Regions from separate parts of the Methylobacterium sp. Leaf399 genome, predicted to be linked through region 2. Evidence: predicted binding sites of a transcription regulator. Region 2 holds the regulator's gene; each other region holds the start of a gene.

Region 1 (7,629 bases), on a different contig from region 2:
CTCGAACTGCACCGCACGGCGGGGCATTTCGACGGCCACGCCGTGCTGTTCGACCGTGCCCGGAAGATCCTGTTCTGCGGCGACGCCCTGAAGTTCGAGCTCGACCCGGCCGACCCGCGCGCGGCCCTGACGATCTCGGCCCACAAGGCCTTCGTGCGCGGCGTACCGCTCACCCCCAACGAGTTGCGCCGCTACCGCGACGTGTTCGCGCCCCTCGACTTCATCCAGACCTGGACGCCGTTCGAGCCGGCCGCCAACTGCGGCCGGGCCGAGGTCCTGGCCCTCATCGACGGCATGCTGGCGAGCCGGCCGCACGCGGCGCCGGTGCCCCTCGACAGCCTGCGCCGCTAGGGCGGCTCAGGCCCGCGCCACCCGTTTGCCGAAGGCGAGGGTGAGCCGCGTGCGCACGATCGGCGCGATCTCGGTCTCGGATTCGATCCGCACCGCCGGCATCTCGGACCCGATCGTGCTCGTGGGCTCGAAGGTGAAGAGGAGGTGGCGCACGCCGATCTCCAGGGACACCACGCCGTCCGACTGGGTCAGGTCCTCGCCGAACACCTCGATCAGCGGCCCGTCGGGGTCGCCCTTCTCGATCTGGATGATGAAGTAGCCGGCCGGCTCCTCCTCGTCGTCCGCCCCGGAGATCAGGCAGATCCCGTTCTCCTCGTCGTGGCGGACGCGGCCCACCGTGAAGGTCGTGACGTCGTCGAGTGGCGTATCTCGGTCCATCGGCGTGTTCCGGTCCATCAGCGTTGTCCGTGGGTGGCGTCCTCGAACAACGCCTTGAACTCGCGCGGCTGGCAGCGAAAATACTGCCGGGGCGCCCGCACCTGGGCTCCGAGTTCGGCTGCCGCGTGCCAGGGCCAGCGCGGATCGTAGAGCATCGCGCGGGCGAGCGCGATCGCGTCGGCCTGGCCCTCGGCCAGGATCGCCTCGGCCTGCCGGGCCTGCGTGATCAGCCCGACCGCGATGGTGGTGAGCCCGGTCTCGGCCTTGATCCGCGCGGCGAAGGGCACCTGGTAGCCCTCCGACAGGGGAATCTGCTGCCGGGTCGACACACCGCCGGTGGAGACGTGGATCGCGGCCGACCCGCGGCGCTTCAATTCGCGGGCGAGCGCGACGGTCTCTTCCAGGGTCCAGCCGCCCTCGACCCAGTCGGTGGCCGAGACCCGCATCCACACCGGCTTGCCCGAGGGCACCGCCTCGCGGACGGCGTCGAAGCATTCGAGCGGGAACCGCATCCGGTTCTCCAGGCTGCCGCCGTAGGCGTCGGTGCGCGTGTTGGCGAGCGGCGACAGGAACTGGTGCAGCAGGTAGCCGTGGGCGCCGTGCAGCTCGAACCCGTCGATGCCGATGGCGAGCGCGCGCCTCGCGGTGGCGACGAAGCCGTCGCGCACGCGCTTGAGGCCGTCCGCGTCGAGGGCGTGCGGCGGCGCCTCTCCCTCCGCGTGAGGAACGGCGGAAGGTCCTTCGGTGCGCCACCCGTCCGGCGCCTCGGGCGGGATCTGGGCGCCGCCGTCCCAGGGCGCCCGGCTCGACCCCTTGCGGCCGGCGTGCCCGATCTGGATGGCGATCGGAATCGGCGCAGAGGCCCGCACGGCGTCGAGCACCCGGCCCAGCGCCAGCTCGGTCGCGTCGGAATACAGCCCGAGGTCGCCGGGCGAGATCCGCGCCTCCGGCGAAATCGCCGTGGCCTCCAGGATCAGGAGGCCCGCCCCGGATTGCGCCATCTGGCCGAGGTGCATCAGGTGCCAGTCGCCGGCCTGACCGGCATGGGCCGAGTACTGGCACATCGGCGCCACGACGATGCGGTTGTCGAGGGTGAGCCCATCGAGGGTCAGGGGCTCGAACAGGCGTGCGGTCATGCGCGACTCCGGCAAGGGCGAGATTGAGGGCAGGAACCAGGACGTACGTAGGATCGGCCCGGGTTCTACGCCGCTTTGCCGGACCCGCGCCATGCCCTCTGAGGCCGGGCCGCCGTCGGAAGCGGCGCGCCGGTTGGCCGAGCTACCCGCCGATCCCGCGTCCTTTCAGGCTCTCGCCGATCTCCTCGAGCACGCCCGCGTCGTCGATGGTGGCCGGCATGGTCCAGGCCTCGCCGTCGGCGATCTTCTTCATGGTGCCGCGCAGGATCTTGCCCGAGCGGGTCTTGGGCAGCCGCGCCACGGTCAGCGCCAGCTTGAAGGCGGCCACGGGGCCGATGCGCTCGCGGATGGAGGCGACGAGTTCGCGCTCGATCTCGCCGGTATCGCGCGACACGCCGGACTTGAGCACCACGAAGCCGCAGGGCTGCTCGCCCTTGAGCGCGTCGCGGATGCCGATGACGGCGCATTCGGCGACGTCCGGATGGGCCGAGAGCACCGCCTCCATGCCCCCCGTCGAGAGCCGGTGCCCGGCCACGTTGATGATATCGTCGGTTCGTCCCAGCACGGTGACGTAGCCGTCGGCATCCACGACGCCGGCGTCCGAGGTGTCGTAATAGCCGGGGAAGGTGGTGAGGTAGCTCTGCGCGAAGCGCTCGTCCGAGCCCCAGAGGGTCGGCAGGCAGCCCGGCGGCAGCGGCAGCTTGAGAGCGATCGTGCCCATGGTGTCGGCCGGCACCGGCTTGCCGGCCTCGTCGAGGACGTGGAGGTCGTAGCCCGGCATCGGCCTGCAGGCGCTGCCGTGCTTGACCGGCAGCTGCCCGATCCCGACCGGATTGCCGGCGATGGCCCAGCCGGTCTCGGTCTGCCACCAATGGTCGATCACAGGACGGTCGAGGGCGCGCTCGGCCCAGGCCACCGAATCGGGGTCGGCGCGCTCGCCGGCGAGGAACAGGCTGCGGAAGCCGGAGAGGTCGTAGCCGGCGACGAGTTCGGCGCGCGGGTCCTCCTTCTTGACGGCGCGCAGCGCGGTGGGGGCCGTGAACAGGCAGGCGATGCCGTATTCGGCGATCAGCCGCCAGAACGCGCCGGCATCGGGGGTGCCCACCGGCTTGCCCTCGTAGAGCACCGTGGTGCAGCCGTGGAGCAGCGGCGCGTAGACGATGTAGGAATGGCCCACCACCCAGCCGATGTCCGAGGCGCAGAAGTACACCTCGCCCGGCTTCACGTCGTAGAGATTGGGCATCGACCAGGTCAGCGCGACGCAATAGCCGCCGGTATCGCGCACCACGCCCTTGGGCTTACCCGTCGTGCCCGAGGTGTAGAGGATGTAGAGCGGGTCGGTGGCGGCCATGGCCGCGCAATCGGCCCGGCGCCCTGCCGCCGTCGCGTCGGCCACGGCCTGCGCCCAGTCGTGGTCGCGCCCGGCCACGAGGTCGGCCTCGCGCTGGGGCCGCTGCAGGATCAGGCAGGCGTCCGGCTTGTGCGTGCTGGCGGCGATGGCCGCGTCGAGGAGCGGCTTGTAGGGGACGATCCGGCTCGGCTCGATGCCGCAGGAGGCGGCCACCACCACCTTGGGAGTCGCGTCCTCGATGCGGATGGCGAGCTCGTTGGCGGCGAACCCGCCGAACACCACCGAATGGACCGCCCCGAGCCGGGCGCAGGCCAGCATCGCGAACAGGGCCTCGGGCACCATCGGCATGTAGATGACGACGCGGTCGCCGCGGTTCACGCCGAGGTCGGCGAGCACGGCGGCCAGCGTCGCCACCGCATCGCGCAGCTCGGCGTAGGTGACGCGTCGCTTGGCGCCGGCCACGGGCGAATCGTACAGGATCGCGGACTGGTCGCCGCGCCCGGCCTCGACGTGGCGGTCGACGGCGTTGTGGCAGGCGTTGAGCGTCGCGTCGGGAAACCAGCGGCCGTAGGCCCCGGCCGCCCCGTCGAAGGCGCGGGTGGGGGGCGAGATCCAGTCGATCGCCTTGGCGGCTTCCAGCCAGAACCCCTCGGGGTCGGCGAGGGAGGCGGCGTGAACGGCGGCGTAGCGGCTGGACGCCGTCGGGTCTGTGGTGTCGCTGGCCATGGCGTTCCCCCGATGGCCGGTCGTCGACGCCGGCCTGATCGGAGCCCAGTATATCCACCGCGCGCCCGGGAGGGACGATATTCGGCACAAAAAAACCGCCGCCCTGGAGACCAGCGGCGGCGGCGAACGCATGAGACTTGAAGGACCGGGGCGGTGACGCGCCTAGTGGACGGATTCCGTCTTGAGGCGGTTCATCGAGTCCTTGAGTTGGAGCTTTCGTCTCTTGAGCTCTGCGATGCGCAGATCGTTCGCCGATGGGCTGTGGATGGCGTCGTGGATCTCCCGCTCCAGGGCTTCGTGCTTCCGAGCGAGCTGGGTGAGGTGTGTCTGCAGCGACATGGATGTCTCCTGTCATCGTTTCGACGTGGACAGATTGGCACACCTTTCGCCGGCTGTCGAAGCCCAAAATCGGCCGTGCTTGACGAAGCCTTTCAACAGGGTTCGCGCGCCCGAAACACGATTGCCCCCCGCGATGCCGCCGCCGGATCTTGCCCCTGGCACCACCCTGCCGCATGGTTCGAGGGCAGGCCTCCGGGCCGGCTGTCGAGGATGTCGGACGCGATGCCGGATGAGTTGGGTGACGAGGCGAAGGCCGAGTACGAGGCCGAGCTCCTGAGGCTGAAGCAGGAGCATCGCGACCTCGACGGGGCCATCGACGCCCTCGAGCTCGTGGTGGCCGGCGACCAGCTCCAGATCCAGCGTCTCAAGAAGCGCAAGCTCGGCCTGCGCGACCGCATCACCTACCTCGAAGACCAGATCACCCCCGACATCATCGCCTGAGCCGCCTTATCGCCCGAGCCGCCTTGCCCGCGCTGCGACCGGCGCGTATGCGGCGAACTCGGGTTGAGGCGGACGTGCCGCGCGGCACGCCCACAGAAACGGATTCGAGACGATGGCCGGCCAGCCCCGGATCGCGATCATCATGGGGAGCCAGTCGGACTGGGCGACCATGCGCCATGCCGCCGAGACCCTCGACGCCCTCGGCCTGGCGCACGAGGACCGGATCGTCTCGGCGCACCGCACGCCGGACCGTCTCGTCGCCTTCGCCAAGGGCGCCAAGGCCGCCGGCTTCAAGGTGGTGATCGCAGGCGCGGGCGGGGCCGCCCATCTGCCCGGCATGTGCGCGGCGATGACGTCGCTGCCGGTGCTGGGCGTGCCGGTCGAATCCAAGGCCCTGTCGGGCCAGGACAGCCTGCTCTCCATCGTGCAGATGCCCGCGGGCATTCCGGTCGGGACCCTGGCGATCGGCCGGGCCGGGGCGGTCAACGCCGCCCTCCTGGCGGCCGCGATCCTGGCGGTCTCGGACGAGGCGCTGGCCGAACGGCTGGAGGCCTGGCGCGCCGCCCAGAGCGCGGCGGTGGCGGAGTTCCCGCAGGCCGAGTTCCCCAAGGTCGAGTTCCCGCAGGCCGAGACACCATAGGGCGGATGGTCATGACCCGGATCGCACCCGGCGCCACCCTCGGTATCGTCGGCGGCGGCCAGCTCGGCCGCATGATCGCCCTCGCCGCTGCGCAGCACGGGCTGAAGGCGCACGTCTTCGCCCCAGACGCGGACAGCCCGGCCTTCGATGTCGCCGCCGCCACGACGGTGGCCGCCTACGACGACGCCGAGGCATTGGCGCGCTTCGCCTCCAGCGTCGACGTGGTCACCTACGAGTTCGAGAACATCCCGCGCGAGACCGCCGACCGGCTCGCCGCCCTCGCGCCCCTGCATCCGAGCGCCTCGGCCCTCGCCACGACCCAGGACCGCCTGTCGGAGAAGGCCTTCGTCAACGGGCTCGGCATTCCCACGGCCCCGTTCCGCAGCGTCGACACGCCCGAGGACCTGACCCTCGCGCTGGCCGAGATCGGGCTGCCGGCGGTGATCAAGACCCGGCGCTTCGGCTACGACGGCAAGGGCCAGCGCATGCTGCGCGTTGGCGATGCCATCGACCCGGCCGCGATCCTGTCCGAGTTCGGCGGCGCGCCCTGCATCCTCGAAGGCTTCGTCGCCTTCGAGCGCGAGGTGTCGGTGGTCGCCGCGCGCGGCGCAGACGGAGCGTTCGCCGCCTTCGATCCCTGCGCCAACACCCACCGCGACCACATCCTCGCGCTCACCCGGGTGCCGGCCCCCGGCATCGCCCCTGCCACCGCGGCCAGCGCCATCGACATCGCACGGCGCATCGCCGAGGCCCTCGATTACGTCGGCGTGCTCGCCGTCGAGATGTTCCTGGTCGCCGATGGGGACGGGCCGGAACGGGTCGTGGTCAACGAGATCGCCCCGCGCGTCCACAATTCCGGTCACTGGACCATCGAGGGGGCGCTGACCTCGCAATTCGCCCAGCACGTGCGGGCGGTCTGCGGCTGGCCGCTCGGGGATCCCGCCCGGGTCGGCGGTGTCGCCGTGGAGATGCACAACCTCATCGGCGACGAGGCGGCGGCCTGGGACGCGATCCTGGCCGAGCCGGGCGCCCACCTCCACCTCTACGGCAAGGGCGAGGCCCGGCCCGGCCGCAAGATGGGACACGTCACCCGTCTCCTGCTCCCGCCGTAGGGCCGGGCGATTCCTGGCCGATACCTGGCCTAAACTGCGTCGCGGATGGCACACCCGCGGACCGATCGGGCCCGCGCCGGCCCGGACTCGGGGTGAGGCCGGAAGAGGCCATATCTTCGCCACACGCAGCCGCTTGAGCGAGCCTGTGTCCCGGCTTTAAGCATGCGTTCACCGCCTTCGCCGACGGTTCGCCGGAGACGCGATGCGGCGTGCCGCGCCGAGCGCCGCCGATTGGGGCACGGCGATCGAGCCGGACAGCGAATCGAACGGGTGGAGGCGAACGACGCGGCACGCCGCGGTTCGCCGGAGGGAGCGGGGCGATGACGGTTGTGATGCTGCAGGCATCGAAGGCGGGGCTGATCGGGGCGGTGGCGCTGGCGGCGGCCGCGCTCGGCGGATGCGAGACCTACGGCAATGCCGCCGCGCCGCGGCAGTTCGCGGTGCTCGAATCGGACAAGACGGGCGCCACCACCGTCAACATCGCCTCGCTGAGCGAGGTGATCCAGCGCAATCCCAACGACGCGGCCGCCTATACCACCCGCGGGGCGGCCTATGCCCGCGCCGGGCAGTTCAACGACGCCATCGCCGATTTCTCGAAGGCGATCCAGATCGATCCCAACTCCGGCTCGGCCTACAACAACCGCGCGCTCGCCTATCGCCAGACCGGCCGCAACGATGCGGCGCTGGCCGATTTCTCGAAGGCGATCTCGGCCGATCCGAACTACGCGCCCGCCTACATCGGCCGCGCCAACGTGCTGCGCGCCCAGGGCGACCTCGACGGCGCCGGCAGCGACCTCAACCAGGCGATCCGTCTGGCGCCGGAATCGGCCGAGGCCTACCACGCCCGCGGTCTGGTGCGGCAGAAGCAGGGACAGAACACGCAGGCGATCGGCGATTTCGACGCCGCCATCGACCGCAACCCCTTCGTCAGCGCCCCCTATGCCGCCCGTGGCCAGAGCCTGATCGCCACCAACCAGTTCGACAAGGCGATCGAGGACTACAACGCCGCGCTCAACGTCAACAACAAGGACGCCACCTCCTGGGCCTATCGTGGCCTCGCCTACGAGAAGTCGGGGCGCCGCAAGGAGGCGATGGAGAACTACCAGCGCGCCTCGTCCCTCGAGCCGGGCAACCCGGTGGCGAGCCAGGGCCTGT
Region 2 (7,629 bases):
GATCATCGCCCGCCTGCTCGTCAGGCGCGTGAAGGTCGCCTGAGAGCAGGGAAACCGCACCCATGGCCTCTGCCACTCACCCCACCGTGCCCCCGCAACGGGCGGCCGCACCGACCACCGGCAGCCGTGTCCGGTCCGGCCGGCGGATCGCCGACAAGGTCCTCATCGTGGCGAGCACCATCGCCACGGGGATCGGGATCGTCGTGCTCGGCTCGATCCTGCTCATGCTCATCGTCGAGGGGGTGAAGGGCTTCTCCCCGCTGCTGTTCACCGAGCCGACCCCCGGACCGGGCTCCGAGGGCGGCGGCATCGCCAACGCCATCCTCGGCAGCCTCGTGCTGACCCTGATCGGCATCGTCATCGCCACGCCGATTGGCGTGCTCGCGGGAACCTACCTGGCGGAGTACGGCCGCAACTCGAAGCTCGCGGACATCATCCGCTTCCTGAACGACATCCTGCTCTCGGCGCCCTCGATCCTGATCGGCCTCTTCGTCTACACGCTGATGGTCAAGCCGATGGGCAGCTACTCGGGCTGGGCCGGCGGCGTGGCACTCGCCATCATCGCCACCCCGGTCATCGTGCGCACCACCGAGGACATGCTGCGCCTCGTCCCCTCCACCCTGCGCGAGGCGGGCGCGGCGCTGGGCGCTCCGCCCTCCATCGTGATCAAGGCGATCACCTGGCGCGCGGCGAGCGCGGGCATCGTCACCGGCATCATCCTGGCCCTGGCCCGGATCGCGGGCGAGACGGCACCGCTGCTGTTCACGGCGCTGAACAACAACAGCTGGTTTTCGGCCAACCTGATGGGCGGCATCCCCAACCTTCCGGTGATGATCTACCAGTTCGCGCTGTCTCCCTATCCGAACTGGCAGCAGCTGGCCTGGGCCGGGGCGCTCCTCATCACCGTCACGATCCTCGCCCTGTCGATCGTGGCCCGCTTCGTCATCAAGAGCGATCGCGCGCGCTGACAGCGCGCCGATCCGGTCCCTTCCTCTTCCGTCTCGACAAGGACGAACCCACGATGAGCGCCGAGCCCGCGATCCAAGCCGCCCAACTGACCGGGCGCCACAAGGCGGACGAGAACGCCCCGATCCGCATCGCCGTGAAGGATCTCAACTTCTATTACGGCAACTTCCACGGCCTGAAGTCGGTCAACCTCAACTTCCACGACCGGCAGGTGACGGCGCTGATCGGCCCGTCGGGCTGCGGCAAGTCGACGTTGCTGCGCACCTTCAACCGGATCTACAGCCTCTATCCCGAGCAGCGGGCCGAGGGCGAGATCATGCTCGACGGTCGCAACATCCTCGACCCGAAGATCGACCTCAACGAGCTGCGCTCGAAGATCGGCATGGTGTTCCAGAAACCGACGCCGTTCCCGATGTCGATCTACGACAACGTCGCCTTCGGCCTTCGCCTGTACGAGCGCTTGTCCAAGGCCGATCTCGACATCCGCGTCGAGGAATCCCTGCGCAAGGCGGCCCTGTGGGACGAGGCCAAGGACAAGCTCAAGCAGTCCGGCATGGGCCTCTCCGGCGGCCAGCAGCAGCGCCTGTGCATCGCCCGCACCGTCGCCCAGCGCCCGGAGGTGATCCTGTTCGACGAGCCGACCTCGGCGCTGGACCCGATCTCGACGGGACGCATCGAGGAGCTGATCGAGCAGCTGCGCTCCGAGTTCACGATCGTCATCGTGACGCACAACATGCAGCAGGCCGCCCGCATCTCGCAGTTCACGGCGTTCATGTACCTCGGCGAACTCGTGGAATTCGGGCCCACCACCCGGATCTTCATGAACCCCGAGAAACGCCAGACCCAGGACTACATCACCGGCCGCTTCGGCTGAGGCCGTTCGACTGGCGGACGGTCCCCTTCAGACATCGCATCGGGCCCGACCTCGTCCGCTGCGAAATACCCTCCCGACCGATCCCGTTCGCCGTTCCCCGCCGGGGCGCCGACCCGAGGAGTGCGATCATGCCCGACCATATCGTCAGTTCCTACGACACCGACCTCGAGGACCTGCGCCGCGCGATCTCCGAGATGGGCGGCATCGCCGAGAAGATGATGAACGAGGCGGGCCACGCCCTCGTGCGGCGCGACGCCACCCTGGCCCAGACGGTCATCGCGGCAGACCAGCGCCTCGACGTACTGCAGCGCGAGATCGAGGAGCGGGCGATCCTGCTCATTGCGCGGCGCCAGCCGATGGCCATCGACCTGCGCGAAACCATCTCGGCGATCCGCGTGTCGAGCGATCTCGAGCGGATCGGCGATCTGGCCAAGAACGTCGCCAAGCGCGTCATCGCCATCGCCGGCGAGATCCAGTCGCAGAAGGTGGTCGTGGGCATGCAGCACATGGGCGACCTCGTCCAAGAGCAGCTCAAGGACGTGCTGGACGCCTATTCCAGCCGCGACATCAAGGCGGCGCACGACGTCTGGGAGCGGGACGGCGCCATCGACGCCCTCTACAATTCGCTGTTCCGCGAGCTCTTGACCTACATGATGGAAGACCCGCGCAACATCTCGTTCTGCACGCACCTGTTGTTCTGCGCCAAGAACATCGAGCGGATCGGCGACCACACTACCAACATCGCCGAGACGATCCATTACCTCGTCACCGGTGAGAACCTTCCCACCGATCGCCCGAAGAACGACGCGTCGAACTACGCCATGGTGGAGCCGCCGACCGGCGCCTGAAGCCCCCGGCAGGGACATCCCAGACAAAGCCCATGAGTACGCGTATCCTGATCGTCGAGGACGAGGAGGCCCTTACCCTCCTCCTCCGCTACAACCTCGAGGCGGAGGGGTTCACCGTCGACGCGGCCGCCCGCGGCGACGAGGCGGACCTGCGCCTGCAGGAACAGCTTCCCGACCTGGTGCTGCTCGACTGGATGCTGCCCGGCCTGTCGGGGATCGAGCTCTGCCGCCGCATCCGTGCGCGCCGCGAGAGCGAGACCCTGCCCGTCATCATGCTCACGGCCCGCGGCGAGGAGGGCGACCGGATCCGCGGTCTCGGCACGGGGGCGGACGATTATATTGTCAAGCCGTTCTCGGTGCCCGAACTGCTGGCGCGGGTGCGGGCGCTGCTGCGGCGCGCCAAGCCGGCGCATGTGGCGAGCCTGCTCATCGCCGGCGACATCGAGCTCGACCGGGTCAGCCACCGCATCCGCCGTCAGGGCCGCGAGATCCACCTCGGGCCCACCGAGTTCAAGCTGCTCGAATTCCTGATGCAGAGCCCCGGCCGGGTGTTCTCGCGCGAACAGCTCCTGGACGGCGTCTGGGGTCACGACGTCTACATCGACGAGCGCACCGTCGACGTCCACGTCGGCCGCCTGCGCAAGGCCATCAACCGCACGACCCAGTCCGATCCCATCCGCACCGTTCGCGGCTCAGGCTATTCGTTCGACGAGACCTTCGCCGTCGACGCGTGAGGCCGCCACGCGCGGTATCGCCGTCCCGACCGCGACATCCGCCGCCCGGCCGCGAGCCGGCCGTGAGGGATCAGCGGAATCCGCCGGCCCGGCGGTCGCGTTTGCGCTCGGTCGCCGGCTGATAGGCGATCTCGGCGTGATGGGTGCAATAGGGCAGGCCGGTGATCGCCCGGTCGCCGCAATAGTAGAAGTCCGTCGAGGTCGGGTCCCCCATCGGCCAGCGGCACATCGCTTCCCGCAGGTCCATGATCGTCACCCGCCGCGAGACCGCCAGGGTGACGGGATCGGCGGGCAGCGCGACGTCGAGTGTGGCGGCAGCGACGACCGCCTCGACGACGATCGGTTCCACCGGCGGCGGGAGCGTCGCCTCCTCGACGATGATCTCGACCTCCGCCTCGCGGGTCGCCTTCTTGCGCCCCGCGATCGCGGTGTCGGCGCTCTTCACGCGTCCCGAAAGCCCCAGGCGGTGGACCTTCCCGATCACGGCGTTGCGGGTCACGCCGGTCAGTTGCGTCGCGATCTGGCTCGCGCTCAGACCCTCTTCCCAGAGGCGGCGCAACAGCGCGACGCGTTCATCCGTCCAGCCCGGGACTGTGTCCATCATCGCCCCCTCAGACATTCGATCATCGCCCCGTCACGACGCAACACCCGCACCCGCCATCTTCGTAACGACCCAGTCGAAAAGGCCATTTCACGATGTCGTCATGACACGGTGTATTGAAAAGAACCGCACGCCTTCCACGGGAACGCTGGTTTCGCCGACGGCAAACCCATCACGACGCGCGCTCTGGTCGTCGTCGAACCGTCGTGTATTGGCCGTCGCGCCGGATGCATCGCCAATCAGCGCGACCGTACAGGAGGCGTCGAGCCGTATGCAAGGGAGACCATGCACGCCCTGCGGCTTTCCACTGCCAATGGGTTCCCGCCACTGCCGATGGGCCCCTGCCATTGCCGATGGCGCCTCACCATCGCCGAGGGGTCTCCACGGCACGTCGCGGTCCGACCACTCCGAGCCCGCATTGTCGCCTAAGCCGGCGTGACTATGTGTGGGCGGTGCGACCGGACGGGTTTTGGTCGGCTCGCGTTCGAACAGGGAGACACCATGCGGTCGTCACGGCGGTTGGGAGGAATGGCGGCGGGCCTCGTCGTGGCGGCGGGGGCTGCGCAGGCGGCGGAGCCGATCCGCCTCGCCGGGCACCGCGCGGTGTACGAACTATCCCTGGCCGAGAGCAGCGCCAGCCGTTCGGTGGAGAGTGCGCGCGGTCGCATCGTCCTCGATTTCGGCGGCGACGCCTGCAAGGGCTACACGATGCAGACCCGCCAGGTGACGCAGCTCCAGAGCGGGGAGAGCGGGAGCCGGACGTCCGACCTGCGCAACACGACGTTCGAGAGCGGGGATGGTCGCAACTTCCGCTTCAAGACCGCCACCCTCCTCAACGAGGCGCCGTCCCAGGCGGTGGATGGGACCGCCGAGAGCGGGGCCGAGACCATCAAGGTCAAGCTCAAGGAGCCGAAGCGCGACCAGTTCCAGGCCACCGGCCCGGTGCTGTTTCCGAGCATCCACATGCGCCGGCTGATCGAGGCCGGGAGGGCGGGGGAGAGCACCCTGTCGGTGAAGGTGTTCGACGGCTCCGACGACGGCCGCAAGGTCTACGACACCCTGGCGGTGATCGGACGCAAGGTCGAGGGTGCGCCCAAGGGCGAGCGCGACAAGGGCGAGCGCGACAAGCCCCTGCGCGAGGGCGAGATGACCACGATGCCGCGCTGGCCTGTCACCTTGAGCTACTACACGCAGGGCGACGGCGAACGCACCCCGATCTACGTGCTCACCTTCGACCTCTACGACAACGGCGTCAGCGGCGCCTTGAAGCTCGACTACGGCAGCTTCGCCATCCTCGGCGATCTGACCCGCCTCGACCTCACCCCGCCGACAAAGGCCGGCGCGGCGGAGACGGCGAAGGAGTGCGCGCCCTGATCGACGCTCCCCCGGGCGAGCCCCTCGTCGCTGGTCCTATCGGCCGCCGCGGGGTGCCTTGGGGTCGCGTACCGTCCCGCTGAAGCCGAGCCCGCGCTGGATGCTGGCCTCGCCGAACCGCAGCCGCAGGCTGTCGAGGGCGGATTCGCGTTTGGCGATGCGACCGAGGTCGCCGTCGAGGAGATCGGCCCGGTCGGCGGTCGTCCCCTCGGAGAGGTCGCCGGCGCCGATGCCGATCAGCCGGTAGGGCGTGCCGTCGCAGGCCTCGCGCAGGAGGGCTTCCGCCACCGGGTAGAGCCTGGCGGCGAGCTGCGTCGGCGCCAGGCCGCGGGCGCGGGTGCGAAGGCGAAATCCCGAATCCTTGAGCTTCAGGGTGACGGTGGCCGCCGCGAGGTCGGCGCGCTTGAGACGTTCGGACACCTTTTCGCATTGCCGCCAGAGGATCGGCCGCAGGGCCTCGAAGGTGCCGAGGTCGTCGGCCAGGGTGGTCTCCGCCGACACGCTCTTGGTCTCGCGCCACGGCCGCACCGGGCGATCGTCCTCGCCCCGCGCCAATGCCCGCAGCCGGCCGGCCTCCCGTCCCAGGGCCGCGTGCAGGCGTTCGGGATCGATGCGGGTCAGGTCGGCGATCTTGCGGATGCCGAGCCCGGAGAGACGGGCCTGCCCGGCCGGGCCGATCCCCGGCAGGATCGAGACGGGGCGCCCGGCCAGGAAAGCCTGTGCTTCGCCGCGGCCGAGGATCGAGAAGCCACGCGGCTTGTCGAGGTCTGAGGCGATCTTGGCCAGGAACTTGGTGTCGGAGAGGCCCACCGAGACGCTGATGCCGATCTCGGTCTCCACGCGCCGTGCGAAGCGGACCAGGGTGAGCGCCGGGCTCGTCCCGTGCAGGCGCTCGGTGCCGGAGAGGTCGAGGAAGGCCTCGTCGATGGAGAGCGGTTCCACCATCGGGGTGAGGTCGCGCATCATCTGGCGAACCTCGCGGCCGACCCGGGCGTATTTGGCCATGTCCGGGCGCAGCACCACCGCATCGGGGCACGCCTTCAGGGCGGCGAACATCGGCATCGCCGAATGGACGCCCGAGACCCTGGCGAGGTAGCAGGCGGTGGCGACCACCCCGCGCCGGCCGCCGCCGATGATCAGCGGGCGGTCGCGCAACGCCGGATCGTCGCGCTTCTCCACCGCCGCGTAGAACGCGTCGCAATCCACATGCGCGATGGCGAGGATGTCGCGTTCGGGGTGCGCGAGCAAGCGCGGCGAACCGCAGGCCCGGCAGCGGACGGACCCTTCGTCCTGGCGAGCGCTGCAATCGCGGCAGACGGCATCGCGGGCCATCACCGCGGCGGTCGCCGCGTCCGCCACTGCGCCTCCCCCGTCACGCGAACCCGTCGTCCGGCTCGCTCGGGCCCAACCGCCGCCATGCCGCGGCGATGCGTTCGGGCGGTACCTCTAGGCTGGCGGCGCAGGCCATCAGCACCGCTTCGTCGCCCATGACGAAATCGAGGACGCCGGCCAGAAAGCCCGGCTCGGCCGCACTCGCGCGCAGGGTGTCCGGCGTCATGCCGGTGAGGGCCAGGAAGGGAAAAAGCCGGTCTTCGTCGCCGGCGATCCAGCCGAGGACCGCCAGGGCGAGGCGTTCGGCCGAATCAGGCCCTTGATCGGATTTGCGTTTCATCAACATGTACCGGTTAAGTCTGGTTGAAACGGGGCTGGCGTCTTCAAAATGAGCCGCGGACTAGCCGGGAATGACAGGCCATGAAGAAAACCGTGCTCATCGTCGAAGACAACGAACTGAACATGAAGCTCTTCAACGACCTGTTGGAAGCCCATGGCTACGCGACCCTCAAGACCGCCAACGGCATCGAGGCGATCGACCTCGCCCGCACCCATCGCCCCGACCTGATCCTCATGGACATCCAGCTGCCCGAGGTCTCCGGCCTCGAGGTGACGAAGTGGCTCAAGGAAGACGACGACCTCAAGGGCATCCCCGTCATCGCCATCACCGCCTTCGCCATGAAGGGCGACGAAGAACGCATTCGTGAAGGCGGTTGCGAGGCCTATCTCTCCAAGCCCATCTCGGTCGCAAAGTTTCTTTCAACGGTTCGCCTGTACCTTGGCGACGAACGACCCGCCTGAACGGGACGAAGGCTGGACGGGCGGCGCCGAGCCCCACCCGTTGAAGACGATCGCGCCGGCGCCGTCGAGGGGTACCCCCACCGGCCGCCGCGTGGTCCA
Region 3 (7,629 bases), on a different contig from region 2:
CCCCATTCGATGAGATGTCCAGCGCCATGCGCCCATCCTCCGCCACGACCCTCACCGTCGGATCGGCCCTGTTCCTTCTGGCCGGCCTCCTGCCGGGCGAGGCCTCGTGCCTGCGCACGGTCGCCAACAAGACGCCGCACACCGTCCTGGTGAGTCAGGACGGCGGCCCCGCCTTCACGGTGCGCGCGCATGCGAGCCGCCGCTTGCGCTACGACAGGTCCGGCGAGATCGCGGTGTCCGTCGTGTGCAGGGCAGGGGGCCGTTTCGCGGCGCCGCAGCCGCCAGCCTTCACTGCGCGCTATGCGGTCGTCGCCGTGCGCGATCGCTGCTGGGTCGATATCGACGGCGGCGGCACCGCACCGCTCGCCCTCAACGCGCCCCGCCAGGGCGACATCGTCGTGGCTCGGTACGGCCTGGCCTGCCCGTAGCCGCCCCCGATCAGTAGCGGGACGGCACGAACATCTCGGACGGGACCGGCTGGCGCGCGTAGTCGTCGTGGCGCACCCGCTCGGGCAGGACCACGGTGGGATGGGGGACCTCGCCGTAGGGGATCTGCGTCAGGAGGTGGTCGATGCAGTTGAGGCGGGCCTTCTTCTTGTCGACGGCCTCCACCACCCACCACGGCGCCTCCGGGATATGGGTGCGGGCGAGCATCACCTCCTTGGCCTTGGTATAGTCCTCCCAGCGGCGGCGGGACTCCACATCCATCGGCGACAGCTTCCACTGCTTGAGCGGGTCGTGGATGCGCATCTGGAAGCGTAGGGCCTGCTCCTGGTCGGTGATCGAGAACCAGTATTTCAGGACGATGATGCCCGAGCGGACCAGCATCCGCTCGAAATCGGGCACCGACTGGAAGAATTCCTCGTATTGCGCGTCGGTGCAGAAGCCCATCACCCGCTCGATGCCGGCGCGGTTGTACCAGGAGCGGTCGAACAGTACGATCTCGCCGCCGGCCGGCAGGTGGGCGACGTAGCGCTGGAAGTACCATTGCGTGCGCTCGCGCTCGCTCGGGGCGGGCAGGGCGGCCACGCGGCAGACCCGGGGGTTGAGGCGCTGGGTGATCCGCTTGATCGCGCCGCCCTTGCCGGCCGAATCGCGGCCCTCGAACACCACCACCACCCGCAGCTTCTGCGACTGGACCCAATCCTGCAGCCGGACGAGCTCGTGCTGGAGGCGGAACAGCTCGCGGAAGTAGAGCCTGCGGTCCATCTGCGGAGCGCGGGGATCGCCCGCGACGGCGTCGGCCAGGCGTTCGAGGCGCTCCTCCTCCATCTCCATCTCGAGTTCTTCGTCGAAGTCGTCGGCGACCTCCCTGCGGATCGCCTCGATGTCGAAGGTGCCTGCCTGCCGCCCGTGATCCATCGTCGTTCCAACGCCTCGAGGTCCCTCGGGCGCTTAGACCATGCCGATGTGACAGTTCGGCGAAACGCCCCGCCGTCGCGCACGCCGCGGCGGGCACCCCTGGATTCCGACGCCGACATTCTTTAAGGTTGATTCGCTACCTAGAGTTATTCTTGCGTGAGGACATCGATGAGCACCTGCAAGGGACGCGACGGCGACACCTGGGAGATCTACGCCAGCGGGACCGGCTGGCGGTGGCGCCGCACGGCATCGAACGGCAGGATCGTCGGCGCCTCCACGGAAACCTACGCCAGCAAGGCGAACTGCATCGAGAACGCGCGCCGCAACGGCATGGATTGCACGCCGGCGTAGGGCGCATGGTCGACAGGGGCCGGCCCGCGTCGTCTTCCGGCCACGCGAGTCGGCCTCGTCACGCACGGTAAGGGCGTCATCAAGGTGTCGCCGCTACGCGCGATGGAGCCGGGGACGGTTCGGCACTTTGCCGGCGAGGAACCGGCGGGGCCCGATGCCGCGACTTCTCACCGACGAGGCCGTCCTTCCCGGCCTGATCTTCGGGCTCCACTTCGACGGGCGGGGCCGCGCCTCGCTCCTCGAGCCCGGCGCCGACCTGCCGCCGCTCGATGCCGCCGCCGGCTTCGTGTGGCTGCACGTCGACCTCGTCGATGCGCGCCTTCACGGCTCCGTCGAAGCCGGGCGGCTCGGACCGCCGCGTCTGGCCGCGGCGATCTTCGCCCGTGACGGCCACCAGCGCGTGGTGGTCGATGGAGCGGCGTTCGGCCTCGTCGTCGCCGATCGTGAACGGGATTTTGCCGGCGCGCTGAGCGACGAACCCACCGGCCGGCTGCATTGCGTGCTCGGGCAGGGCTACCTCGTCAGTGGGCGCCGACACGCCACGGCCTGCGCGGAGGCCGCCCGCGACGCCGCCCTGGCAGGCCTGACGGTCACCTCGCCCGCCCGCCTGCTCGAGCTCTTCGTCGGCCACGTCGTCCAGGCGATGGAGGCGGGCGCCGTCCGCATGTCCGAGGAACTCGACGCCATCGAGGACCGGATCCTCGACGGGGCGGGTGCCGACGACACCGGTCCGTTGGCGCCGATCCGTCGCCGGGCGGTGCGCCTGCGCCGCCAGGTCGCCGGCCTCGGCGCCGTGTTCCACCGCCTGGAGGCCGAAACCGACGACGACGGCGACGCCTTGCCGGAGGCGGTAATGACCATGGCCGCCCGCGTCGTCCAGCGCATCGATTCCCTCGACCGCGACATGGGTGTGCTGGCCGAGCGCAGCCGCCTGCTCCAGGACGAGATCGCCGGCCGCACCGCCGCGCAGACCAACCGACAGCTCTTCACCCTCTCGATCCTGACCTCCCTGTTCCTGCCGCCGACCCTGGTGACCGGCGTGTTCGGCATGAACAGCAAGGGCCTGTTCCTCGCCGACTTCGAGAACGGCTCGACCATCGCCCTGGGGATCGGCGCGCTCTCGTCGCTCGCGGTGTTCCTCGTCATCCGCCGCCTCGGTGTCGCTGGTCGGCGCGGTTGATCCCCGGGCGCATTGCGCCCATCACCAGCACGCCGTCATCGCCGCGTCATCCCGCGTCGCAACGGTGACGATCCCACCACGGAGCCTTCCCCCGCATGGACTTCTTCCGCCGCTTCACCGTGCTGATGTGCGCGCCCAACTTCGATCCGGACGACCTCGAAGGCGTGCGCGTCCAGCAGATCCTCACCTCCATCGAAAAGCTCGGCTTCGAGGTGGTGCGCGCCCGGCGCGTCGAGGATGCGGCCATCGCGGTCCAGACCGACGCCGCCATCGGCTGCATGGTGGTGGATTGGGGCAAGCGCGGGCTCGACGGCAAGGCGGCGGCGCTGATCAACCTCATGAGGAAGCGCGGGCTCGAGATGCCCATCGTCATCATGGTCCGAAGGAAGCGCCTGGAGGACATCCCCGTCGAGGTGCTCGACTTCATCGACGGCTACATCTTCCTCGCCGAAGAGACCCCCGACTACATCGCCCGCGGCCTCGTCAGCCGCGTCAAGCAGTACGCCGAGACTCTCAAGACGCCGTTCTTCGGCGCGCTGGTGGATTACGCCGAGCAGGGCAACCAGCTCTGGACGTGTCCGGGCCACAACGGCGGCATCTTCTACAACCGCTCGCCCATCGGGCGGATCTTCGTCGAGCACCTCGGCGAGGCGGTGTTCCGCGACGACCTCGACAATTCGGTGCTCGACCTCGGCGACCTCCTCGTCCACGAGGGCCCGGCCCTCAAGGCGCAGAAGGAGGCGGCCGTCATCTTCGGGGCGGAGAAGACCTACTTCGTCCTCAACGGCACCTCGGCCTCCAACAAGATCGTCCTGTCGGCGCTCGTGGCCGAGGGCGACCTCGTGCTGTTCGATCGCAACAACCACAAGGCGGCCCATCACGGCGCCCTGTTCCTCGGCGGCGCCGTGCCGGTCTTCCTCGAGACCGACCGCAACTGCTTCGGCCTCATCGGCCCGATGTACCACGAGGCCCTGGACGAGGCCGCGATCCGGGAAAAGATCCGCACCAACCCGCTGGTCACCGACAAGGAGGCGTGGAAGCGCGAGCGCCCGTTCCGCGTCGCGGTGGTGGAGCAATGCACCTACGACGGCACGATCTACAACGCCCAGATGATCCTGGAGAAGATCGGCCACCTCTGCGACTACATCCTCTTCGACGAGGCCTGGGCCGGCTTCATGAAGTTCCACCCGCTCTTCGCGGGCCGCTTCGCCATGGGTCTCAAGAACCTCGACGAGACCTCGCCCGGCATCATCGCCACCCAATCGACCCACAAGCAGCTCGCGAGCTTCTCCCAGGCCTCGCAGATCCATACCAAGGACAGCCACATCCGCGGCCAGACCCGGCGGATCGAGCACCGGCGCTTCAACGAGACCTTCCTCGTCCACGCCTCGACCTCGCCGTTCTATCCGCTGTTCGCCTCCCTCGATGTCGGCGCGCAGATGATGAAGGGCCGCTCGGGCGTGGTGCTGTGGGACGACACCATTCGGCTCGGCATCGAGTGGCGCAAGAAGGTCCGCGCCATCCGCCGCGAGTTCGAGGAGAAGGAGGGCGACCCGCTGCGCCGCTGGTTCTTCGACCCCTTCGTGCCCGACACGGTGAAGGGACCGGACGGCAAGGTGCCGTGGGAGAGCATCTCCACCGACGAGCTCGCCAGCGACTCGAAATACTGGGAGCTGACGCCGGGCGCCTCCTGGCACGGCTTCACCCACGTGGCGCCCGACTACGCCATGACCGACCCCAACAAGCTCACCGTGCTCACCCCCGGCTTCGACCGGCGCACGGGGGAATACGCCGCGCACGGCGTGCCGGCCCCCATCGTCGCCCAGTACCTGCGCGAGAACCGCATCGTGCCGGAGAAGAACGACCTCAACTCGCTGCTCTTCCTGCTGACGCCGGGTGTCGAATCCTCCAAGGCCGGTACGCTGATCTCGGGGCTCGTGGCCTTCAAGCGCCTGCACGACGAGAACGTGCCGCTGGAGGACGCCATGCCCGAGTTCGTGCGGCGCCGGCCCAACCGCTACAAGGGCGTGCGCCTGCGCGACCTCTGCGCGGATTTCCACGCTTTCCACCGCGAGCACGGCACCAGCACGCTGCAGCGTAAGCAATTCGAGCCGGGGCACCTGCCCGAGATGGTGATGACCCCCAAGGAAGCGGTGCAGCAACTCACCCGCAACAACGTCGATTACGTGCCCATCGCCGAGGCCGAGGGCCGTGTGGCGACGACCTTGCTTCTGGTCTACCCGCCGGGCATCGGCACGGTGCTTCCGGGCGAGCGATTGGACGAGCGGGCCAAACCCATGCTGGACTACTTCAAGATGTTCGAGCGCTCGGCCAACCTCTTCCCGGGGTTCGAGGCCGAGATCCAGGGCGTGTTCCGCGATGTCGCCGCCGACGGCACCATCCGGTTCTACACCTACGTCATGCGCGAGGGCCGGGCGTGAGCCTGGCGGGGCCGCCCGTCGCGTCCGACCCGGACGTGGTCATCCGGCCGTCGTCGGACGCCGACGTGCCGGCGATGGTGGCGATCTACGCCCACCACATCCGCCGCGGCATCGGCGACATCGGCGATTTCGAGGAGGACCCGCTCCAGCCCGACGACCTCAAGCGCCGCCGCAAGGCGATGCGCAAGAAGCGGCTGCCGCATCTGGTGGCCGACCGGGACGGGGTGGTGGCGGGCTATGCCTACGCCGTGCCCTTCCGGAAGCGGCCGGCCTATCGCTACACCCTCAAGCACTCGATCTACGTCCACCACGACCACCTGAACGCCGGCATCGGCCGGCGCCTGCTACCGGCCCTGATCGAGGCCTGCGCCGCCGGCGGCTACCGGCAGATGATCGGCTACATCGACGCCCGGAACGAGGCCTCCCTGCGCCTCCACGAGGCCTGCGGCTTCACCCGGGTCGGGCTCCTGCCGGCGGTGGGCTACAAGTACGGCCGCTGGAGCGACAGCGTCATGGTGCAATGCGCCCTCGGCTCGGGGAGCGACGACCAGCCGGCGACCTGGAACCGCCCGGTGGCGGCCATCGTCGCCGCAGACGACTGGGTGAACCGGTAGGAGCGTCCCGCCCCCCGATCGCCGTCCGATCGTCGAGCGGTCCGGATCGGGGCGACGTCGACGACCCGATCCGTTCCAGAGGCAGCCTATGGCCGCGGGACCTACTGCTGCGCCCGGTTGATGAGGGCCTGGAGGGCGCGTGCCACCGGCTCGGTGATGGTCTTGCGGTACTTGCGGTGGACCAGCTGGCCGTTGTGATAGATGTCGTGCTCGACATAGAGGCGCTCGCCGTCCCACCGCACGACATGGTCGGAGTTGGTGGTTTCCTCGACGCCCAGATCCTCACGCAGGATCGCGCCACGGGGTTGGGTCAGCATGTCGGTCCTCTCAGGTCCAGGCGCACGCGATCCGGGCGCACGGGTTACAGGGGGCGGAGTGTAGAGGGCTCCTCGGCGGGACGCCACATCTCAGGGCTGCCGCCGACGTCGTGTTTCGTCCCGCACCACGGTCCACGCGCCGCCGTCGGCGAGACGGGTCAGCGCACCGTCACCTGGTCCTTGATGCGCTGGTAGGTCGACCGGCTGAGGATGCGCTTGGACAGGAGCTGGTCGACGGTGGCGTAGGGCCGCCCCCGGACGATCGCCTTGCCGATGGCGCCGCCACCCTGCAGCCCGTTCAGCTCGGCAAGGCTCGCGCTGTTGAGGTCCACCACCGCCAGCGCGCGCGGGCCTGTGGCGTCGGCGGCCGCGCCGGCGGCATCCTGGACGGGCTCGGCGCGAGGGGTCTGGTCGAACACGGTCGGAGCCGCGCGCTGCGGGACCGGTTCCGGCGCCGGTGGCGGCTCCGGAGGAGGGGGCGTCGGTCGCGCCGGGTTCGGCTCGGGTGGGCGCTCGGCGGTCCGCGGGTCGGGGCCGGCGGGCGCGCTGCGGACCTCGGGCGGCGGCGGCTTGGTCACCGGCGGCGCCTGGCTCGACGATGTCGCCGGAGCGTCCCGAACCGGGGAGATCTCCTGGCCGGACGACGGCCAGAAGATCTGGACCAGTGCCGCGAGCAGGGCCGCCACGAGGACGAGGACCGCGACGCGGACGAGGGCTGAACCGCTGAGCATCGTGTTCCGCTTCACGCAACGATAGTGCCGGACGCTACCACGAGCATCGGTGAGCCGTCGCGCCGCCGCATCCTCCATCCACCGGCAATCGCCGGCGTACACTCGGGCATCGTGCCGTGCACCCGCCGGCCGGCTGCGACCGGATGACGGGATCGACGCGTGGAAGCGTCCGCGTCATGGTCGCGGCCATGCTCTCACGCTCCTTTTTCGATCCGGCGAGGTTGCGCCGGGCCGCGGCCGGCCGCCTCGGGCCCCTGCGCCATCTGCCGGCCCTGGTCCGGCTCGTCTACGCCGCCAGCCCGCGGCTGCTCGTGGCGAGCCTCGCCCTGCGGCTGGTGCGCGCCTGCCTGCCCGTCCTGATCCTCTACCTCGCCAAGCTCATCCTCGATGCCATCGTCGTCGAGCACGGGCGGCCGCGCCCGTTGGGCTGGGACGCCTGGATCTCCGATCCGCATCGCGCCCGCCTCGCGGGGCTCGTGGCGATGGAGCTCGGGCTGGCGGTCCTGTCGGACCTGCTCGGACGGCTCAGCACCCTCGTCGACGGGCTCGTGGCCGATCTCTACGGAAACGCCGCCAGCCTGCGCCTCATGCGCCACGCCGCCGCCCTCGATCTCGAGCAGTTCGAGGACAGCG
Region 4 (7,629 bases), on a different contig from region 2:
GGCTACCGCCCGGCCACCATCGCGCTGGGAACCGCCACCGACCCCTACCAGCCGATCGAACGGACGCACCGCCTGACCCGGCAGGTGCTGGAGGTGCTGGCGCGCGACCGGCATCCCGTGGGTATCGTCACGAAATCGAATCTCGTCACCCGCGACATCGACATCCTGTCGGACATGGCCGCGATGGGCCTCGTGAAGGTGGCGATGTCGGTGACGACCCTCGATCCGGCCCTGGCCCGCCGGATGGAGCCGCGCGCACCGCATCCGGAACGGCGCCTCGACGCGATCCGGCAACTGACGGCGGCCGGCATTCCGGTTCTCGTCATGGTGGCGCCGATCATCCCCTCGCTCAACGACCACGACATCGAGGCGATCCTGGCGCGGGCGCGGGACTGCGGCGCGATGGAAGCCCGTCACGTCCTGCTGCGCCTGCCGCTCGAACTCGACGACCTCGTCGGCGACTGGTTGCGTGCGCATTACCCCGGCAAGAAGCGGCACGTGATGTCCCTGGTCCGCCAGGCGCGCGGCGGCAAGGCCTACGACGCCGCCTTCGGCCGGCGCATGACCGGTGCCGGTCCCTATGCCGAGTTGATCGCGGAGCGGATGCGGCTGGCGCGAAAACGCTTGGGCTACCGCGAGACCCGCGTCCCGCTGCGGACCGACCTGTTCGTCAGACCCTCCCGCGACGGCGCCCAGCTCAGCCTGCTGTGACACCGGGGAGCTGAGCGTAGCGGCGGGTGAAGCTGATGCGGTGGTGTGGGGTCCGCCCGAGGCTGGCGAGGCCCGCCAGATGGGTGCGGGTGCCGTAGCCGACGTTGCTGTCCCAGCCATAGGACGGGTAGCGGACGGCCAGGGCCCGCATCAGGGCGTCGCGCACCGTCTTGGCCAGGATGGAGGCGGCGGCGATCTGGGGCACCAGCCGGTCGCCTCCGACGATCGCCGTGCAGGGCCGGTCGAGCCCCGGGATGGGATCGCGGCCGTCCACCATCACGGGGCCGTCGAGGCCGAGACCGACGACGGCGCGGCGCATGGCGTCGAGCGTGGCGGCGCGCACGTTGATCCGGTCGACGAGGGCGCGGGAGCCGGCGGCCAACGCGATACGCGCGCAGGCCCGGATCTCCGGCGCCAGCGCCTCGCGGGTCGCGCGGTCGAGGCGCTTGCTGTCGTCCAGGCGTCCCAGCACCGACGGCGGGATCGCGGCGGGATCGAACCAGACCGCCGCCACCACCACCGGCCCGCACAGGGCCCCGCGCCCGACCTCGTCGCAGCCGACGACGGCGGGATAGCGGCCGGGCGACGCGGGATCGAAGGGAGGCATGAGAACCGTCGCGCGAAGAACGAGCCCCGGGGCCGAACCGCTCGTCCGGCAGGGACAGGAATCGTCTAACGGGGCTCGACCGAACCGACAACGGCGGGCGCGACGCGCTCGCGCCGTCGCGCGGGCAGTCCGTGGGCGCGCTCGATGTTGCCGAAGAACTGCCGCGCGCTCTCGGTCCAGGTGTAGCGCAAGGCCTCTGTCCGGCAGGTCTTGCGCGGGATGTCGAGGGCCGCCAGGGCCGCCTTGCGCAGATCCGCGTCGAGCACGCCGGCGTCGGTGCCGCCGATCACGTCGAGGGGGCCGGTGACCGGGTAGGCGGCCACGGGCACGCCGGAGGCCAGGGCCTCCAGGAGCACGATGCCGAAGGTGTCGGTGAGGCTCGGGAACACGAAGACATCGGCGGCGGCGTAGACCGCGGCGAGGCCGGCGCCGGTCCGCATCCCGAGGAAGCGGGCGGCCGGGTAGAGCGAGGCCAGCCTGGCGCGGTCCGGACCGTCGCCGACCACGACCTTGCTGCCCGGCAGGTCGAGGTCGAGGAAGGCCGCGATGTTCTTCTCGACGGCGACACGGCCCACGAAGAGGAAGACGGGGCGCGGCAGGCCGGCCAGCGCGTCGCTCTCCTGAGGCCGGAACAGGTCGGTGTCGACACCGCGCGTCCAGCGCATCAGGCGCGTGAAGCCCCGCGCGGAGAGATCCTGCTCCAGGGACGGCGTGCTGACCATGGTGCCATTGGCGGCATCGTGGAAACGTCGCAGCCAGGCATAGCTCCAGGCTTCCGGCACCGGCAGTCGGGCGGAGAGGTATTCGGGAAAGCGGGTGTGGTAGCTCGTCGTGAAGGGCCGCCCCTGCGCCAGGCAGAGGCGGCGCGTGGCGTAGCCCACCGTCCCCTCGGTGGCGATGTGGACATGGGTCGGCGCGAACTGCGACCAAAGACGCGCGACCTTCGTGCGGGTCGCATAGGCGAGCCTGATCTCGGGGTAGCCGAGCAGCGGCAGGGACGCGAAGTTCTCGTGGGTGAGGAAGATCGTCTCGAAGCCGAAGGCGCGGCCCGCCGCGGCCATGTGCTCGAGGGAGCGCACGACGCCGTTGACCTGGGGGTGCCAGGCATCGGTGGCGATGAGCAGCCTCACGCGACGGCCCGCGCCCCGCCCCTGTCGACCGCGATGGTCACCGCGGAGGCGGCCTCGCGGGCGCGCAGGACACTGGGATAATGCAGCACCTCCATCGTGCCGTCGTAATGCTCGACGATGGCCGTGCAGGATTCCACCCAGTCGCCGGTGTTGAGGTAGGTCAGCCCGTCGATCTGCCGGTTGGCGGCGTGGTGGATATGGCCGCAGATGACCCCGTCCGCCCCGACGCGCTTGGCTTCCGCCGCGAGCAGCTCCTCGAACTTGCCGATGAAGTTGACGGCGTTCTTCACCCTCAGCTTGGCCCAGGCCGAGAGCGACCAATAGGCCAGACCGAGGCGGCGGCGCACGGTGTTGAGGTGCGTGTTGATGAAGAGCGCCGCCGTGTAGGCGCCATCGCCGAGGTAGGCGAGCCACTTGGCGTGGCGCACCACCATGTCGAACTGGTCGCCGTGGATGACGAGGTAGCGTTTGCCGTCGGCGGCCACATGCACGCGCTGGTCGGCGACCTCGATGCCGCCGAAGTGCGCGCCGAGGTAGTCGCGCAGGAACTCGTCGTGGTTGCCGGGCACGTAGATCAGGCTCGTGCCCTTGCGGACCTTGCGCAGCAGCTTCTGCACCACGTCGTTGTGGCTCTGGGGCCAGTACCAGCCCGACTTCAGTTGCCATCCGTCGACGATGTCGCCGACGAGGTAGATCTCGTCGGCATCGTAGTCGCGCAGGAAGTCGAGCAGCAGGGCGGCTTGGCAGCCCTTGGTGCCCAGGTGCATGTCGGACAGGAAGAGCGTCCGGACACGGATCGCCTTCTCGTTGTCTTCGCTCACGGGGATCTCCGGGCAGACGCGTCGTGCCGGAGCCAAACCGGATTCCCGTATCAGTTTGATGACGCGGCCCCACGCGGCGGCCCGAGCGCGCCCCGGGAAACCGGTCGTCGGCGGCCACGGGCGGGCCCTCTGTTGCAGCGCAATTTTTTGAGTCGCGTGGACAAGTTTTTTCAGTTTTCCTTCACAGCGGAAGCTCGCCATATTGCCGGCGCGACAGGGGCGGCGCGAGCCGTCCCTTGCGCGCGGCCATCTCACGCCGGGTCGGCGTTTCGGGACGGAGCGGACGGAACCGGTGGACGGCGTTCTACGAACGCGACACCCGTACGACGCTCTGGACTACAGGGATGGGCGCGCCGGGTCGTCACGACCCGTCGGCAGACAATCATCGTTCGAGGCGCCGCCACATCGCGGTCGCGAGACGCACTGGGAACCGGAGACAATCATCATGGCGCCAACGAAACGGCCTGGTCGCAACCACCTCTTCGTGCCGGGCCCGACCAACATCCCCGACCGCGTGATGCGGGCGATGATCGTCCCCTCCGAGGATCACCGCTCGGTGGATTTCCCGGCGCTGACCAAGCCCCTGTTCGAGGACACCAAGATGGTGTTCGGTTCGACCGACGGCACCATCTTCCTGTTCCCGGCCTCCGGCACGGGCATCTGGGAATCCGCGCTCACCAACACCCTGTCGCGCGGCGACAAGGTGCTGACCTCGCGCTTCGGCCAGTTCAGCCATCTCTGGGTCGACATGGCCGAGCGCCTCGGCCTCGAGGTCATCGTCCAGGACGAGGAGTGGGGCACCGGCGCCGATCCTCAGCGGATCGAGGAGGCCCTGCGGGCCGACAAGAACCACGAGATCAAGGCCGTCATGACGGTCCACAACGAGACCGCCACCGGCGTCACCAGCGACATCGGTGCGGTGCGCAAGGCCATCGACGCGGCCGGCCACCCGGCGCTGCTGTTCGTGGACGGCGTGTCCTCGATCGGCTCGCTGCCGTTCTACGCCGACCAGTGGAAGGTCGATTGCGCCATCGCCGGCTCCCAGAAGGGCCTGATGCTGCCGGCCGGCCTCGGCGTGATCTGCGTCAGCCAGAAGGCGCTCAAGGCCGCCGAGACCTCCTCGGGCAAGAACGACCGTCTCGCGGCCGTCTACTTCGCCTGGTCCGACCACCAGAAGCAGAACCCGGGCGGCTACTTCCCCTACACCCCGTCGCTGCCGCTGCTCTACGGCCTGCGCGAGGCGCTGGCCTGCATCAAAGAGGAAGGCCTCGAGAACGTCTATCACCGCCATCACGTGCTCGGCGAGGCGACCCGCCAGGCCGTGGCGGCCTGGGGCCTCAAGACCTGCGCCAAGGAGCCCAAGTGGAACTCCGACACGGTGACGGCGATCCTCGCTCCCGAGGGTGTCGACGCCGCCGCGATCATCAAGCACGCCTACGTGCGCTACAACCTGGCGCTCGGCGCGGGCTTGAGCAAAGTGGCCGGCAAGGTGTTCCGCATCGGCCACGTCGGTGACCTGAACGAGCTCTCGTTGCTCGGCGCCATCGCCGGTGCCGAGATGTCGATGCTGGACAACGGCGTGAAGGTGCAGCCGGGCTCCGGCGTCGCCGCCGCCTCGAGCTACCTGCGCGAGAACCCGCTGTTCAAGGCCTGATCCGACCCCTCCCGGGGCCGGTCTCCACGACCGGCCCCGGACCTTCGACAGACCACGCGTTCGCGTTCGGCCGTGCCTCGCGCGGGGACGTCACCGAGAGTTTCCATGACGCACAAAATCGTCTTCCTCGACCGTGAGTCCCTCGACGCCACCGTGCGCGAATTCAATTTCCCGCACGCGTACAAGGAATACGAGTCGACCTGGACACCCGACGAGATCGTCGAGCGGCTTCAGGGCGCGTCGATCGCGCTGATCAACAAGGTTCCGATGCGGGCCGACACCCTGGCGAGGCTGCCGGACCTCAAGCTGATCGCTGTGGCCGCCACCGGCACCGACGTCGTCGACAAGGCCGCCGCCAAGGAGCGCGGCATCACCGTCGTCAACATCCGAAACTACGCCTTCAACACCGTGCCCGAGCACGTGATCGGACTGATGTTCGCCCTGCGCCGGGCCATCGTGCCCTACGCGAACTCCGTGCGCCGGGGCGATTGGGCCAAGTCCACCCAGTTCTGTTATTTCGACTACCCGATCCACGACATCGCAGGTTCGACCCTGGGTATCGTCGGCTACGGGGCGCTCGGCAAGTCCATCGCCAAGCGCGCCGAAGCCCTCGGCATGAAGGTCATCGCCTACGACGTGTTCCCGCAGGAAGGCCTCGTCGACTTAGAGACGATCCTGACGGAATCGGACGTCATCACCCTGCACGCGCCGCTGACGCCCGAGACCCGCAACATGATCGGGCGCGAGCAGCTGGCGAAGATGAAGAAGAGCGCCATCCTCATCAACACCGCCCGCGGCGGCCTCGTGGACGAGGAGGCCCTGGCCGAGGCGCTCAAGGCCGGCACCATCGGCGGCGCCGGCTTCGACGTGGTGATGACCGAGCCCCCGAAGAACGGCAACATCCTGTGCGAGCTCGACCTGCCCAACCTCATCGTCACGCCGCATGTGGCCTGGGCGAGCAAGCAGGCCATGCAGATCCTGGCCGACCAGCTGGTGGACAACGTCGAGGCCTTCGTGGCGGGCAAGCCTCAGAACGTGGTCGAGTCTTGAAGGGAGGCGGTACGATCGCGCCACCTGTCGGTCCTGGGCTGCGGAGCAGACCCCGGAACCCATAACCGTCGACGCGGCAGGATGGAGCACCCTCGGCGGCTTCGGAGTCCCGGTTCGCCCGTGCGGCGCCCCGGAACGACGACGCACCGACGCGCCCACGCCGACGTCCCGTAACGCCCAGTCGAAACGCCGACCGCTCAGCGATGCGGCCAGAGGATCCGAAGACATGACCAAGAAACTGCTGTTCCTGTTCGATACCGACGCAGTGCCCAGCGTGTTCGACACCGTTGTCGGCTACGACGGCGGCGCCGATCACATCACCGGCTACGGCAACGTCACGCCCGAGAACGTCGGCGCGCTGGTGGACGGCACGATCTACACCCGCGGCGGTTCCGAGAAGAAGTCCACCGCGATCTTCGTCGGCGGCGGCAACATGGCCGCCGGCGAGGCGGTGCTGAAGGCGGTCAAGAAGCGGTTCTTCGGGCCCTTCCGCGTCTCGACGATGCTCGATTCCAACGGCTCCAACACCACGGCCGCCGCCGGCGTCGCACTGGTGCAGAAGGCCGCCGGTTCGCTCCAGGGCAAGAAGGCCGTGGTGCTGGCCGGGACAGGCCCCGTCGGCATGCGCTCGGCCGCGCTGCTCGCCCAGGAAGGCGCCAGCGTGGTCCTGTGCGGGCGCTCGCTCGACAAGGCCCAGGCCGCCGCCGACCAGATCAACCAGCGCTTCAAGGTCGCGATCTCGGCGGCCGCGACGCCCGACGCCGCCTCCCGCGCCGCCATCGTGAAGGGCCAGAACCTGGTGTTCTCCGCCGGCGCCATCGGCATCGAGCTTCTCTCGGAAGCCGATTGGAAGGACGAGGCCAGCATCGAGTTCATCGCCGACTACAACGCCCAGCCCCCGCTCGGCTTCGGCGGGATCGACGCGATGGACAAGGCCAAGGAGCGCCACGGCAAGATCGTGTTCGGCGCGCTCGGCATCGGAGGCCTGAAGCTCAAGCTCCACCGCGCCTGCGTCGGCAAGCTCTTCGAGAACACCGAGACGGTGTTCGACGCCGAGGAGATCTACGCCCTCGCCAAGTCGATGGCCTGAACCATGGCCGCCACCGAAACCATCCAGAACTTCCTCGACGGTCTGGCGAGTTCGGCCCCGACCCCCGGTGGGGGTGGCGCCGCCGCCATCTCCGGCGCCATGGGCGCCGCACTCCTCAGCATGGTCTGCAACCTGACCATCGGGAAGAAGAAGTACGTGGAGGTCGAGGAGGAGCTGAAGGGCATCCTCGTCCAGTCCGAAGCGTTGCGGGCCAAGCTCACGGGCATGATCGCCGACGACGTCGAGGCGTTCGACGCGGTGATGGCGGCCTACGGGCTGCCCAAGGGCACCGACGAGGAGAAGGCCGCGCGCGCGGCCAAGATCCAGGAGGTGCTGAAGGTGGCCACCGACGTGCCGCTCGCCTGTTGCAAGGCCTGCCGCGAGGTCGTCGACCTCGCCCAGGCCGTGGCCGACAAGGGCAACCTCAACGTCATCTCGGATGCCGGGGTCGCCGTCCTCTCGGCCTACGCCGGCCTGCGCAGCGCCGCGCTCAACGTCTACGTCAACGCCAAGGGCCTGGACGATCGCGGCTTCGCCGAACAGCGCCTGGCCGAACTCGAAGGTCT

Evidence for each region. The regulator PhoB, encoded in region 2, activates phosphate uptake and scavenging genes when phosphate is short. The targets are predictions, from matches to a motif close to TGTCATNNANCTGTCAT.
Region 1: ASG40_RS20735 (YdcH family protein) is a predicted target of PhoB. The motif match lies at 4,292-4,308, and genes of this name have one in related genera.
Region 3: ASG40_RS12330 (CorA family divalent cation transporter) is a predicted target of PhoB. The motif match lies at 1,788-1,804, and genes of this name have one in related genera.
Region 4: ASG40_RS09635 (UDP-2,3-diacylglucosamine diphosphatase) is a predicted target of PhoB. The motif match lies at 3,317-3,333, and genes of this name have one in related genera.

The regions. Positions count from the first base shown of each region.
Region 1 is NZ_LMQK01000031.1:88,495-96,123, forward strand. Features, by position in the region: gene ASG40_RS15430 (MBL fold metallo-hydrolase) at 1-351, shown strand, start outside; gene ASG40_RS15435 (hypothetical protein) at 358-729, opposite strand; gene ASG40_RS15440 (NADH:flavin oxidoreductase/NADH oxidase) at 747-1,865, opposite strand; gene ASG40_RS15445 (propionyl-CoA synthetase) at 2,008-3,942, opposite strand; gene ASG40_RS20735 (YdcH family protein) at 4,105-4,281, opposite strand; gene ASG40_RS15450 (YdcH family protein) at 4,504-4,722, shown strand; gene purE (5-(carboxyamino)imidazole ribonucleotide mutase) at 4,835-5,362, shown strand; gene ASG40_RS15460 (5-(carboxyamino)imidazole ribonucleotide synthase) at 5,374-6,474, shown strand; gene ASG40_RS15465 (tetratricopeptide repeat protein) at 6,795-7,629, shown strand, end outside.
Region 2 is NZ_LMQK01000035.1:73,728-81,356, reverse strand. Features, by position in the region: gene pstC (phosphate ABC transporter permease subunit PstC) at 1-43, shown strand, start outside; gene pstA (phosphate ABC transporter permease PstA) at 63-968, shown strand; gene pstB (phosphate ABC transporter ATP-binding protein PstB) at 1,022-1,840, shown strand; gene phoU (phosphate signaling complex protein PhoU) at 1,969-2,688, shown strand; gene phoB (phosphate regulon transcriptional regulator PhoB) at 2,721-3,422, shown strand; gene ASG40_RS19680 (GcrA family cell cycle regulator) at 3,493-4,026, opposite strand; gene ASG40_RS19675 (cell envelope integrity EipB family protein) at 4,552-5,397, shown strand; gene ASG40_RS19670 (DNA polymerase IV) at 5,434-6,729, opposite strand; gene ASG40_RS19665 (DUF3572 domain-containing protein) at 6,770-7,069, opposite strand; gene ASG40_RS19660 (response regulator) at 7,150-7,530, shown strand.
Region 3 is NZ_LMQK01000023.1:267,238-274,866, reverse strand. Features, by position in the region: gene ASG40_RS12345 (hypothetical protein) at 27-428, shown strand; gene ppk2 (polyphosphate kinase 2) at 439-1,362, opposite strand; gene ASG40_RS12335 (YegP family protein) at 1,531-1,713, shown strand; gene ASG40_RS12330 (CorA family divalent cation transporter) at 1,868-2,893, shown strand; gene ASG40_RS12325 (Orn/Lys/Arg decarboxylase N-terminal domain-containing protein) at 2,989-5,334, shown strand; gene ASG40_RS12320 (GNAT family N-acetyltransferase) at 5,331-5,948, shown strand; gene ASG40_RS12315 (hypothetical protein) at 6,050-6,265, opposite strand; gene ASG40_RS12310 (ComEA family DNA-binding protein) at 6,424-6,996, opposite strand; gene ASG40_RS12305 (ABC transporter ATP-binding protein) at 7,185-7,629, shown strand, end outside.
Region 4 is NZ_LMQK01000012.1:329,395-337,023, reverse strand. Features, by position in the region: gene ASG40_RS09650 (PA0069 family radical SAM protein) at 1-711, shown strand, start outside; gene ASG40_RS09645 (ribonuclease HII) at 698-1,318, opposite strand; gene ASG40_RS09640 (glycosyltransferase family 4 protein) at 1,384-2,448, opposite strand; gene ASG40_RS09635 (UDP-2,3-diacylglucosamine diphosphatase) at 2,445-3,269, opposite strand; gene ASG40_RS09630 (aminotransferase class V-fold PLP-dependent enzyme) at 3,715-4,923, shown strand; gene ASG40_RS09625 (D-2-hydroxyacid dehydrogenase) at 5,029-5,973, shown strand; gene ASG40_RS09620 (NADP-dependent methylenetetrahydromethanopterin/methylenetetrahydrofolate dehydrogenase) at 6,200-7,063, shown strand; gene fchA (methenyltetrahydrofolate cyclohydrolase) at 7,067-7,629, shown strand, end outside.